2 regions of the Streptomyces sp. NPDC005281 genome follow, and region 1 is predicted to be linked to the other one. Evidence: predicted binding sites of a transcription regulator. Region 1 holds the regulator's gene; the other holds the start of a gene.
The links. Region 1 encodes HrcA, which represses chaperone genes, less so after heat shock. Its sites were predicted from a motif close to TTNGCACTCNGNNNNNCNGAGTGCNAA; they were not measured.
Positions count from the first base shown of each region.

Region 2: a site for HrcA is predicted at 2,990-3,016, ahead of groL (chaperonin GroEL). Genes of this name have one in related genera too.

Region 1 is NZ_JBEXGX010000010.1:60,147-66,879, forward strand. It holds gene ABZV42_RS16035 (DUF3097 domain-containing protein) at 1-484, opposite strand, end outside; partial or broken gene ABZV42_RS16040 (MBL fold metallo-hydrolase) at 753-1,469, opposite strand; gene hrcA (heat-inducible transcriptional repressor HrcA) at 1,655-2,671, shown strand; gene dnaJ (molecular chaperone DnaJ) at 2,672-3,805, shown strand; gene ABZV42_RS16055 (nitronate monooxygenase) at 3,916-5,010, shown strand; gene ABZV42_RS16060 (16S rRNA (uracil(1498)-N(3))-methyltransferase) at 5,007-5,756, shown strand; gene ABZV42_RS16065 (VOC family protein) at 5,808-6,200, shown strand; gene ABZV42_RS16070 (hypothetical protein) at 6,346-6,733, shown strand, end outside.
Region 2 is NZ_JBEXGX010000001.1:454,620-461,352, reverse strand. It holds gene ABZV42_RS01970 (glucosyl-3-phosphoglycerate synthase) at 1-171, opposite strand, end outside; SAM riboswitch class I at 376-532, shown strand; gene thrC (threonine synthase) at 550-1,848, shown strand; gene ABZV42_RS01960 (MoaD/ThiS family protein) at 1,845-2,120, shown strand; gene ABZV42_RS01955 (cold-shock protein) at 2,562-2,765, shown strand; gene groL (chaperonin GroEL) at 3,142-4,764, shown strand; gene ABZV42_RS01945 (NADH:flavin oxidoreductase) at 5,052-6,173, shown strand; gene ABZV42_RS01940 (DUF397 domain-containing protein) at 6,252-6,464, opposite strand; partial or broken gene ABZV42_RS01935 (helix-turn-helix transcriptional regulator) at 6,448-6,733, opposite strand, start outside.

The sequences.
Region 1 (6,733 bases):
CGCCGAGCCGGGCGTCCGGGCCGGGGGCGAACGCGCCGACCACCGCCGGGAGGTCGTCGACACCCTCCAGGTACTCCACGACGACGCCCTCGACGCGCAGGTCGTCGCCCCAGACCCGCTCGACCAGTTCGGCGTCGTGGCGGCCCTCGACGTAGATGCGTCCCGCCCGCGCGACCCGGGCGCGCGCGCCCGGCACGGCCACCGAGCCGGAGGCCGTACGGCTGGGGCGTACGGGAGCCGCGGGCGCCGGGCGTACGAGCGTCACCACCCTGCCCTCCAGGAGGAAACCGAGCGGCTCCAGCGGGAACACCCGGTGCTTGCCGAAGCGGTCCTCCAGGGTCACCGTGCCCGCCTCGCAGCGGATCACCGCGCCGCAGAAGCCGGTGCCGGGCTCCTCGACGACCAGACCGGGGTCCGCCGGGACCTCGGGAACGGACCGGGGCTTCTTCCACGGCGGGGTCAGGTCCGGAGGGTACTGGCGCATTCGGATGACGATAGGAGAATCCCGGCGCCCCTCACCACGACACGCCGGAACCGGCCACCCCGGAACCGGCCGAGCCTCCGGATCCGGCCACTCCGGACCCTGCCGAGCATCCGGATCCGGCCACGTCGGAACCGGCCGCCCCTCCGGAACCGGCCGCCCCGGACCCTGCCGAGCTTCCCGAACCGGCCGCCCCTGACCCCGCCGAGCCCCCGGAACTCCCCGCTCCAGAGACTGCCGAGTCCCCGGAACCACCCGCCCCGGAGCCCGGCACGCCGAAGCGTGTGGCCAGGGCGTCCCGTTGGGCACGTACGAACGCGGCGTCCACGACCGCCCCGTGCCCGGGGACGTACAGCGCGTCCTCGCCGCCCAGTTCCAGCAGCCGGTCCAGAGCGGCCGGCCAGCGCGAGGGCACGGCGTCGGGGCCCGCCTGCGGCTCGCCCGACTCCTCGACCAGGTCGCCGCAGAACACCACCGCCGGGTCGCCCGGCACGACGGCCACGAGGTCCTGGGCGGTGTGGCCCTCGCCCGTCCGCACCAGCCGGACCCGGACCCCGCCGCCGAGTTCCAGGTCCCACGTGTCCCGGACGAACCGCCGCGGGCGCACGAGGGCGTCGGCCGCCTCCGCCGCCGCCCCCGGATCCAGCCCGTTGCGCACCGCGTCCGCGCACAGCTCGTCGCGGCCGTTCCCGTACACCTCGGACGAGCCGTCCGCGACGAGAGTCTCCGCGCCCGCGAACACCGCGGCGCCGAAGACATGGTCGAAATGAGGGTGTGTGAGAGCGAGAAGGGTCACACGCCGGCCGGCGAGCGCCTGCGCCTCGGCGCGCAGCCGGGCGCCCTCCGCGAGGCTCGACCCGGCGTCGATCATCAGTGCCGCCGCCTCACCGACGACGAGCCCGGCCGTGCAGTCCCAGTCCGGAAGCCGCCGTCGCCCGACACCGGGCGCCACCCTTTCCCACCCCAGCTCTTCCCAAGTCAGCCTCATGCGGCGACGCTAACGGTGATCGGGTGCCGTGTACGACATCGCAGGCCCGCCCTTGCCCGGGTCGTGCCTCACCGCCGTACACTGGGCCGGGGAACGCTGGCACTCGCGTGCGCTGAGTGCCAGGCGAATGCCACGAAGGCCACGAAGGCCACGAAGACCATCGAGTCGACTTCTGGAGGTGCGCGATGCTCAGTGAACGCAGGCTCGAGGTGCTGCGCGCCATCGTCCAGGACTACGTGGGCACCGAGGAGCCGGTCGGCTCCAAGGCGCTCACCGAGCGGCACCGTCTCGGCGTCTCGCCCGCGACCGTCCGCAACGACATGGCGGTCCTGGAGGACGAGGGGTACATCGCCCAGCCGCACACCAGCGCCGGGCGCATCCCCACGGACAAGGGCTACCGCCTCTTCGTCGACAAGCTCGCCGGCGTCAAGCCGATGACCGCGCCCGAGCGCCGCGCCATCCAGAACTTCCTGGACGGCGCGGTCGACCTGGACGACGTCGTCGGACGGACCGTGCGGCTGCTCGCGCAGCTCACCCGGCAGGTCGCCGTCGTGCAGTACCCCTCGCTGACCCGCTCGACCGTGCGTCATGTGGAGCTGCTCTCACTCGCCCCCGCGCGGGTGATGCTCGTGCTGATCACGGACACCGGCCGGGTCGAACAGCGCATGATCAACTGCCCTGCGCCGTTCGGTGAGACGTCGCTCGCGGACCTGCGCGCCCGGCTCAACAGCCGGGTCGCGGGACGCCCCTTCGCGGACGTCCCGCCGCTCGTCCAGGACCTCCCCGAAGCCTTCGAGGCGGAGGACCGGGGTACGGTCTCGACGGTGCTCTCCACACTGCTGGAGACACTCGTCGAGGAGACCGAGGAGCGGCTGATGATCGGCGGCACCGCCAATCTGACGCGATTCGGACATGACTTCCCTCTCACCATCCGGCCGGTGCTCGAGGCGTTGGAGGAGCAGGTCGTGCTCCTCAAGTTGCTTGGAGAGGCCGGAGATTCGAGCATGACCGTGCGAATCGGGCACGAGAACGCGTATGAGGGACTCAACTCCACGTCCGTGGTCTCCGTCGGCTACGGTTCGGGCGGCGAGGCAGTAGCCAAACTCGGCGTGGTCGGCCCGACCCGCATGGATTACCCGGGAACGATGGGAGCGGTACGAGCGGTGGCACGGTACGTCGGACAGATCCTGGCGGAGTCATAGGTGGCCACGGACTACTACGCCGTGCTCGGCGTGCGCCGCGACGCGTCCCAGGACGAGATCAAGAAGGCGTTCCGGAGGCTCGCTCGCGAGCTGCACCCGGACGTCAATCCCGATCCGAAGACGCAGGAGCGCTTCAAGGAGATCAACGCCGCCTACGAGGTGTTGTCGGACCCGCAGAAGAAGCAGGTCTACGACCTCGGCGGTGACCCGCTGTCCCAGCAGGGCGGCGCGGCCGGCGGCTTCGGCGCGGGCGGCTTCGGGAACTTCTCCGACATCATGGACGCCTTCTTCGGCACGGCGTCGCAGCGCGGACCGCGCTCGCGCACCCGCCGCGGCCAGGACGCCATGATCCGGCTGGAGATCGAGCTCGACGAGGCGGCCTTCGGCACCACGAAGGACATCCAGGTCGACACGGCCGTCGTCTGCGGCACCTGCAACGGCGAGGGCGCCGCACCGGGGACCTCCGCGCAGACCTGTGACATGTGCCGCGGCCGCGGCGAGGTGTCCCAGGTGACGCGGTCCTTCCTCGGCCAGGTCATGACCTCGCGGCCGTGTCCGCAGTGCCAGGGCTTCGGCACCGTCGTCCCGACCCCGTGCCACGAGTGCGCGGGCGACGGCCGGGTCCGCTCCCGTCGCACCCTCACGGTCAAGATCCCGGCCGGTGTCGACAACGGCACCCGGATCCAGCTCGCGGGCGAGGGCGAGGTCGGCCCCGGCGGCGGCCCCGCCGGAGACCTGTACGTCGAGATCCACGAGCTGCCGCACTCGACCTTCCAGCGGCGCGGCGACGACCTGCACTGCACGGTCACCCTCCCGATGACCGCGGCGGCCCTCGGCACCAAGGTGCCGCTGGAGACCCTCGACGGCATGGAGGAGGTCGACATCCGTCCGGGCACGCAGTCCGGCCAGTCGATCCCGCTGCACGGCCGTGGCATCACCCACCTGCGCGGCGGCGGCCGCGGCGACCTCATCGTGCACGTCGAGGTCACCACGCCGACCAAGCTCGACCCGGAGATGGAGCGGGTGCTGCGCGAGCTCGCCCTGCTGCGCGGGGAGGAGCGGCCCACCGGTCAGTTCCAGCCCGGTCAGCAGGGGCTCTTCTCCCGGCTGAAGGACGCCTTCAACGGCCGTTGATCCAGGCGGGGCACGGGGTGGAGACCACCCCGTGCCCTTTTGCTTCGAGGGCCGGATCCGGGCGGACGACCGGATTCGGACTTGTCCGGGGGACGTGACAACATGCCGTCATGTCCTCCGCGCTGACCGATCTCTTCCCTCACCCGATCGTGCAGGCCCCCATGGCGGGCGGAGTCTCCGTCCCGCAGCTCGCGGCCGCCGTTTCCGAGGCCGGCGGGCTCGGCTTCCTCGCCGCCGGGTACAAGACGGCCGACGGCATGTACCAGGAGATCAAGCAGCTGCGCGGGCTGACCGGTCGTCCCTTCGGCGTCAACCTGTTCCTCCCGCAGCCCGAGCACGCGGATGCCGCCTCGGTCGAGGTGTACGCCAACCAGCTCGCCGGTGAGGCCGCCTGGTACGAGACCGAGCTCGGTGATCCGGACAGCGGACGCGACGACGGCTACGACGCCAAACTCGCCGTCCTCCTCGACAACCCGGTGGCCGCCGTCTCCTTCCACTTCGGCGTGCCGAAGCCCGAGGTGCTGGAGGCGCTGCGCCGCGCCGGCACCTTCACCCTGGTCACCGCCACCACCGCCGAGGAAGCACTCGGCGTCCAGCGGGCCGGAGCCGACGCGGTCGTCGTCCAGGGCATCGAGGCCGGGGGACACCAGGGCACCCACCGGGACAACCCGGAGACGGACGGCACGGGCGTCGGCCTGCTCACCCTGGTCGCACAGGTCCGCGGGACGGTGGACATCCCGGTCGTCGCGGCCGGCGGCATCATGCGCGGCAGCCAGATCGCCGCGGTCCTCGCCGCAGGCGCGAACGCGGCCCAGCTCGGCACGGCCTTCCTCGCGACCCCCGAGTCCGGCGCAGGCACCGTGCACAAGCAGGCGCTGACCGACCCCCTCTACGTACGCACCGAGCTCACCCGCGCCTTCTCCGGACGTCCGGCGCGCGCGCTGGCCAACCGCTTCATGCGCGAGCACGGCCCGTACGCCCCCGCCGCCTACCCCGAGATCCACCACCTCACCCTGCCGCTGCGCAAGGCGGCCGCCAAGGCGGGCGACGCGCAGGGCATGGCACTGTGGGCGGGGCAGGGTCACCGCATGGCGCGTGACCTGCCCGCCGGGCAGCTGGTGGAGGTACTGAACGCAGAGATCGCGGCCGCCGGGACAGCGTTGTCGGCCGCCGCCGAGACCCCGGAAGAGGGTGCGGCCCGATGACGGCACCGGTGTTCCTGGTCGAGCACTTCGACACGGACGGCGAGGGTCGCCATGTCCTCGACGGACCCGAGGGACGGCACGCCGTCTCCGTGAAACGGCTGCACAGCGGTGAGGACGTCGTCCTCACCGACGGAGAAGGGCGCCGGGCGGACTGCGTGGTCCTCGGCACCGAGGGCAAGGACCGGCTGATCGTACGGATGGGCGCGGTCACCGAGGAGCCGGCCGAGGAGCCGCGCATCACGGTCGTCCAGGCCCTGCCCAAGGGCGACCGGGGCGAGCTGGCCGTCGAGACCATGACCGAGACCGGCGTCGACGCCATCGTCCCCTGGGCCGCCTCCCGCTGCATCACGCAGTGGAAGGGCGAGCGGGGCCTGAAGGCGCTCACCAAGTGGCGGGCCACCGCCCGGGAGGCCGGCAAGCAGTCCCGCCGGGCGCGCTTCCCGGAGGTCGCGGACGCGATGACGACCAGGCAGGTTGCCGCACTTCTCGCCAAAGCCGAGTTCGCCGCCGTGCTCCACGAGGACACTGCGCTGGAAACCGAGCCCTTCGCGACCGCCGCGCTGCCCGCCTCCGGCGAGATCGTCCTGGTGGTCGGCCCCGAGGGCGGGATCTCCGCCGAAGAGGTCGCGCTCTTCACCGAGGCCGGCGCGAGGACCTTCCACCTGGGGCGGACGGTGCTGCGCACCTCGACGGCCGGCACCGTGGCCACCGCACTGCTGCTGGCCCGCACCGGCCGCTGGTCCTGACCCACCGCGCGCAGGACCGGCCGCACCGACCGCAACTCCACCGGGGAATCCATGGAACTCGCTCAGGTACGACTGCTCGTCTCCGACTTCGCCGCCTGCTACCGCTTCTACTCCGAAGTCCTCGGCCTCAAGCCCCAGTCGGGGGCGACCGAGGGACCGTACGAGAAGTTCAGTCCCGTCGTGGGATCGGCGGGCATCGCTCTCCAGGACCGCGCCATGATGGCCGAGATCCTGGGAGAGCTCGGTGACGAAGTGGCCGGACACCGGTCGCTGGTGGTGCTGCGGGTCGACGACCTCGACGTCCACTGCGAGCAGGTCGTCGCACGCGGCGGGACCCTGCTGCACGGCCCGGCACCCATGACGGACCGCATGCGGGTCGCCCACCTCAAGGACCCCGAGGGCAACCTGGTGGAGCTCCAGGAGTGGCTGCTGATGCTCGGCTGACGGACAGTCAGGAACCGGTCCGGCCCCGGGAGATCGTCACCTTCGTCATCTCCCGGTGCTGCCGGACAACTCCTTCGGGTGGTTGTGCCCCCGATGGCCGCATGCGGTCTACCGCGCGCCGCCGTGCGGTGGGACGCTGCCGTCCATGGGGGCTTTGAGGTATTTCAGGCGCCGTACGAGGCGCGGGCGGGCGCTGATGGCCGTCGGACTGGGCGTGGCCGGAGTGTTCGCGGTGACCGGATGCCGGCCCCTGGACGGGCTCAGCACCGCGACCGTGGCCTACACGACCGACCAGACGGCGACCAGGGAACTGAAACGGCAGCACGTGGACGTGCGCTGGCTCACCTGCACCGCCCGCCTGGGCGACGCGGCCAAGGCCTCCGCGCCGGGAAAGGCGTCCTCGCCGGCCGAGAACAGCGTGGCGACCGTCGACTGCCGGGGCCAGACCGGCGACGGCCGGGCCATCGTCGTCAAGGGCAAGGTCACCCGGGCCGTCAACGGCGCCTGCGTACGCGGAGATCTGCGCGCCACCG
Region 2 (6,733 bases), on a different contig from region 1:
GTGGCGGATGATCGCGACGATCTCGCCGACCGTCTCCTCCTCGTTGAGCGCGGGCAGCACGACACTCACCGTCGACCCGCTGACGCGTTTGGCCGCCATGAGCCTGTGCAGCGGTCGGTCGGTCACGGACCAGGAGCGTGTGCTCAGCCAGCTTTCGACTTCTCTCAGCACCGTCTGCGGCTCCTCACTGTCTGATCACACGCTCTCATCGGCGTGCCCGCTGCGGCCAGCGGCAGATCGATCGGCTCGTCTCGCGGTTCGGACGACTATCTCAACTGTCCTGGCCTTCGGTTACAGTCTTGAACAACGCGCATGACCATCGCATGTCCTGGATCATGGGCGTGTATCGCGTTCAACAGTTCAACAATCAAATACCGCTCATCCAGAGGGGCAGAGGGATACGGCCCGATGAAGCCCCGGCAACCCTCCAGCCGGTCTCGTACCGATCGATGTCGATCGCGTCGCGAGGCTCCCGGCTCGGGAAGGTGCCAAATCCGTCTCACGGCGAAGTGCGCTGTGAGGAAGATGAGGAGAAAGGGCCTCGCCTCCATGGCTGCGCAGACAGTTGCAAGCACCACGAACTCCGCCGAAACGGTCGATCTCGGCCCGGCCGCGGCGCTTTCCTGCCGCGAGTGCGGACACCGCGTCCCGCTCGGCCCGGTCTTCGCCTGCGAGGAGTGTTTCGGCCCGCTGGAGATCGCCTACGACTTCTCGGCCTACGACACCGAAGAGCTCCGCAAGCAGATCGAAGCGGGACCCGCGAACATCTGGCGCTACGCGCCGCTCCTGCCCGTCCCCGCGGACGTGGCGGACAAGCCGAACATCAACCCGGGCTGGACCAAGCTCGTCCAGGCCGACAACCTGGCCCGTGAGCTCGGGGTCGACGCCGGAAAGCTGTTCGTCAAGGACGACTCCGGCAACCCGACGCACTCCTTCAAGGACCGCGTCGTCGCCCAGGCCATCGAGGCCGCCCGCGCCTTCGGCTTCACCACCCTCTCCTGCTCCTCCACCGGCAACCTCGCCGGAGCCGTCGGCGCCGCTGCGGCCCGCGCCGGCTTCCGTTCCTGCGTGTTCATCCCGCACGACCTGGAGCAGGGCAAGGTCGTCATGGCCGCGGTCTACGGCGGCGAACTCGTCGGCATCGAGGGCAACTACGACGACGTGAACCGTTTCTGCTCCGAGCTGATCGGCGACCCGGCCGGCGAGGGCTGGGGATTCGTCAACGTCAACCTGCGGCCCTACTACGCCGAGGGTTCCAAGACCCTGGCGTACGAGATCTGCGAGCAGCTCGGCTGGAAGCTCCCCGACCAGCTGGTCGTGCCGATCGCCTCCGGCTCCCAGCTCACGAAGATCGACAAGGGCCTCCAGGAGCTGATCAAGCTCGGACTCGTCGAGGACAGGCCGTACAAGATCTTCGGCGCCCAGGCCGAGGGCTGCTCCCCGGTCTCCGTCGCCTACAAGGCGGGCCACGACGTCGTACGGCCGCAGAAGCCGGACACCATCGCCAAGTCGCTCGCCATCGGCAACCCGGCGGACGGGCCGTACGTGCTGGACATCGCGCGCCGCACCGGAGGCGCGGTGGAGGACGTGAACGACGAGCAGATCGTCGACGCGATCAAGCTGCTCGCGCGCACCGAGGGCATCTTCGCGGAGACCGCCGGCGGGGTGACCGTCGGCGTCACCCGCAAGCTGATCGAGAACGGTCTCCTGGACCCGGCCCTCACCACGGTCGTTCTGAACACCGGCGACGGCCTCAAGACCCTGGACGCGGTGGCCTCCGACACCGGGCTGACCGCGACCATCCGCCCGAACCTCGACTCCTTCCGAGAGGCTGGCCTCGCATCATGAGCGTCAACGTCCGCATCCCCACCATCCTGCGCACCTACACCGGTGGCGCCGCCGAGGTGACGGCCGAGGGCGCGACCCTCGCCGAGGTCATCGGCGACCTGGAGAAGAACCACACGGGCATCGCCGCGCGCGTTCTGGACGACCAGGGCAAGCTGCGCCGCTTCGTGAACGTGTACGTCAACGACGACGACGTGCGCTTCGAGCAGGGTCTGGAGACGGCGACCCCGGACGGTGTGGGCGTCTCGATCATTCCGGCCGTCGCCGGAGGCTGATCGTTACCCTCGGTAATGCCGAACACATTGCGTTCACATAATTGCCCCCTCCGTAAGACAAGCGGAGGGGGCAATTCTGTAGGGTTGAACGCGCTAGAGTTGGGGAAGCCACTCCGCTTTTGATGTTGGTTTCATGCCGGGCGCATATGAGTGAGCATTCGCCGGCCGACAAGAAGTAGCCAAAGTAGCTCGCCTTTTTGGGCACTTTATGGCATTTATGGGGCCCGACTTGCCCCGGATTCTTGCATGTCCTCCGCATATCATTGATCAGCCATGCCCAGAATTCTCGTCCGATTGACCTGTTGCAGAGGGCAGTTGGACAGATACATTCAGCCGCGGTCGACGCGTTCCGGCGCACACCCCCAACCAATGGGGGGTGAGGTCTGACCCGGATCCGCGAAGTGTGGATCTGTGCAAGGGCCAGTAATAGGGGAGTTAGGCATGGCTCAGGGCACCGTCAAGTGGTTCAACGCGGAGAAGGGGTACGGCTTCATCGCGGTCGACGGTGGTGCGGACGTCTTCGTGCACTACAGCGCGATTCAGATGGACGGCTACCGCACCCTTGAAGAGGGTCAGCGAGTGGAGTTCGAGATCTCGCAGGGCCAGAAGGGTCCGCAGGCGGACATGGTCAAACTCGCCGTCTGATCCGGGCGCGAACGACCACCGACTCAACTCACGCACGAGGGGCCCGCATCCCACCAGGGATGCGGGCCCCTCGTGCGTGCTCGGCCGCCCCCGTCAACCCGTTGCCGGACGGCTCGCTTCGCGAGCGCACCCTGCGCCCGCCCGTCGCCCGACCGCCACCCCCCAACGGGCTCGCTTCGCGAGGGCACCTTGCACTCGGGGGGGTCGAGTGCTAATCATTGGCGTTAGCACTCTCCCAGTGAGAGTGACAGAATTTGGATCGGGTCAGCGAGGCCCGCGGGCCTGTGGGGCAAGGAACCACAAGGCTTGCAGGCCGTCCGTCGCGGGCGCGGGCACGATCCGGAGCAATCCACCCCGTCCGGGAGGACCACTTCACATGGCCAAGATCATCGCGTTCGACGAGGAGGCACGGCGCGGTCTCGAGCGCGGGATGAACCAGCTCGCCGACGCCGTCAAGGTCACCCTCGGCCCCAAGGGCCGTAACGTCGTCCTCGAGAAGAAGTGGGGCGCGCCCACGATCACCAACGATGGTGTTTCCATCGCCAAGGAGATCGAGCTCGAGGACCCGTACGAGAAGATCGGCGCCGAGCTGGTCAAGGAAGTCGCCAAGAAGACGGACGACGTCGCCGGTGACGGTACGACCACGGCGACCGTTCTCGCCCAGGCGCTCGTGCGCGAGGGTCTGCGCAACGTCGCCGCCGGCGCCAACCCGATGGCCCTCAAGCGCGGTATCGAGAAGGCCGTCGAGGCCGTCTCCGGTGCCCTGCTCGAGCAGGCCAAGGATGTCGAGACCAAGGAGCAGATCGCTTCCACGGCCTCCATCTCCGCCGCCGACACCCAGATCGGCGAGCTCATCGCCGAGGCGATGGACAAGGTCGGCAAGGAAGGCGTCATCACCGTCGAGGAGTCCCAGACCTTCGGTCTGGAGCTGGAACTCACCGAGGGTATGCGCTTCGACAAGGGCTACATCTCGGCGTACTTCGCCACCGACATGGAGCGTATGGAGGCCGTCCTCGACGACCCGTACATCCTGATCGCGAACTCCAAGATCGCGAACGTGAAGGACCTGCTCCCGCTCCTCGAGAAGGTCATGCAGGGCGGCAAGCCGCTGCTGATCATCGCCGAGGACGTCGAGGGCGAGGCCCTGTCGACCCTGGTCGTCAACAAGATCCGTGGCACCTTCAAGTCCGTCGCCGTCAAGGCCCCGGGCTTCGGTGACCGCCGCAAGGCCATGCTCGGCGACATCGCCATCCTCACGGGCGGCGAGGTCATCTCCGAGGAGGTCGGCCTCAAGCTGGAGAACGCGGGTCTTGACCTGCTGGGCCGCGCCCGCAAGGTCGTCATCACCAAGGACGAGACCACGATCGTCGACGGCTCCGGCTCTGCCGACCAGGTCGCCGGCCGCGTGAACCAGATCCGTGCCGAGATCGAGAACTCGGACTCGGACTACGACCGCGAGAAGCTCCAGGAGCGTCTGGCGAAGCTGGCCGGCGGCGTGGCCGTCATCAAGGCCGGTGCCGCCACCGAGGTCGAGCTCAAGGAGCGCAAGCACCGCATCGAGGACGCCGTTCGCAACGCGAAGGCGGCCGTCGAGGAGGGCATCGTCGCCGGTGGTGGCGTGGCCCTGCTCCAGGCTTCCTCGGTCTTCGAGAAGCTCGAGCTCACGGGTGACGAGGCGACCGGCGCCAACGCCGTGCGTCTGGCCCTGGAGGCCCCGCTCAAGCAGATCGCCGTCAACGGTGGTCTCGAGGGTGGCGTCATTGTCGAGAAGGTGCGCAACCTTCCCGTCGGCCACGGCCTGAACGCCGCGACCGGTGAGTACGTCGACATGATCGCCGAAGGCATCATCGACCCGGCGAAGGTCACGCGCTCTGCCCTGCAGAACGCCGCCTCCATCGCCGCGCTGTTCCTGACCACCGAGGCCGTCATCGCCGACAAGCCGGAGAAGGCCTCCTCGGCCGCTCCGGGCGGCATGCCGGGCGGTGACATGGACTTCTGATCGACCCCGGTCGATCAACGTCCTGACGTTCCGAGGGCGGCACCTTCCCGCGAGGGAGGGTGCCGCCCTCGGGCGTTTCTCCGGCCCGGCGCGGTCCCGGACCCGAGCGCGGACGGCCCGGAGCGTGGCCCGGATCACAAGGGCCCGTACGGGAGCGGTGGAATGCCGCGCCCGGTACGGCGGTTGACGCTGAAGAAGCAGTTGATGCATGTGCACATACCGCACGGAATCTCCTGCCCCGCAGCCCGCACGACGTCATACCGACCACCTCCCCGAGGAGCCCCCACGTGACCGCTGACGCCGCGTCCCGCGCAGCCGACATCCTGTCCCGCCCTGTCTCCATCAACGGCCTGACCGTCCCGAACCGGATCGCCATGGCCCCGATGACCAGGATGTTCTCGCCGGGCGGTGTACCCGGCGAGGACGTGGTCGGCTACTACTCCCGCCGTGCCGCCGCGGGCGTCGGCCTGATCGTCACCGAGGGCACGTACGTCGGCCACGACTCGGCCGGACAGAGCGACGCGGTGCCGCGCTTCCACGGCGAGGACCAGCTCGCCGGCTGGGCGAAGGTCGCCGACGCCGTGCACGCGGCGGGCGGCACGATCGTCCCGCAGCTGTGGCACATAGGCATGGTCCGCAAGGCGGGCGAGCCGCCCTTCGCGGACGCCCCGCCGGTCGGCCCCTCCGGCCTCTACAAGGAGGACGCCGAGGTCACCGGCAAGGCCATGACGCAGCAGGACCTCGACGACGTCATCGAGGCGTTCGCGAAGGCGGCGGCGGACGCCGAGCGCATCGGCTTCGACGGTGTCGAACTGCACGGCGCCCACGGCTACCTGCTCGACCAGTTCCTGTGGGCCGGCACCAACCGCCGCGAGGACGCGTACGGCGGTGACCCGGTGGCCCGTACGAAGTTCTCGGCGGAGATCGTCGCCGCGGTGCGTGCGGCCGTCTCGCCCGAGTTCCCCGTCCTCTTCCGCTACTCGCAGTGGAAGCAGCAGGCGTACGACGCCCGGCTCGCCGAGACCCCGGAGGAGCTGGAGGCGATCCTCGCCCCGCTCGCCGCGGCCGGAGTGGACTCCTTCCACGCCTCCACGCGCCGTTACTGGCTGCCCGAGTTCGACGGCTCCGACCTCAACCTCGCCGGCTGGACGAAGAAGCTGACCGGCAAGCCGACCATCACCGTCGGCTCGGTCGGTCTGGACGGTGACTTCATCAAGGCGTTCGTGGGCGAGGGTTCCCCGGTCAAGGGCATCGACGACCTCCTCGACCGCATGGAGCGCGACGAGTTCGACCTCGTCGCGATCGGCCGCGCGCTGCTCCAGGACCCCGAGTGGGCGGCGAAGGTCCTGGCCGGACGCTTCGACGAACTGGCCCCGTACGACGCGGCGGCGCTGCGCACACTGAGCTGACACAACTTCCCGGCAACGGGAGGAACGGGGGAGGGACGGCGCCCGCCGCGACGCGGGCGCCGTCCCTTTTTGTGCCGGTCAGCCGGTGGCGCCGACGTGACCGACGAACGCGGTCCAGGCGGCGGCCCCGAAGGTGATCGAGGGACCGAGGTTCTTCGAGTCCCGGACCGGAACGAGGGAGGGGTGGCCTTCGGTGAGGCCCACTTCCAGGCAGTCGCCGCCACTTGCTCCGCTGTATGTGGACTTGCGCCAACTGGCTTGGCTCAGCTCGCATTCAGGGTTGTTCCTCATGCTCGTAATCCTCTGCCACCGAGTCGATCAGGGCCAGTGATTCATGCGGGGAGAGTGCGCTGGCGCCGAGGAGATGGAACGTCAGGTCGTGGTGAGCGACGGTGGCCGGGTCGTCCTCCAGTCGGCCCGTGCCCAGACCTTGCAGGTAGGCGAGCGACGGGGCGCCGTCGAAGGCCATCAGCTTCAGAGAGCCCTCCATGGCCATGTGAGCTCCTGTGGCAAACGGCAGCACCTGCACGATGACCCGATGTTTCCCCGCCAGGGTGGTG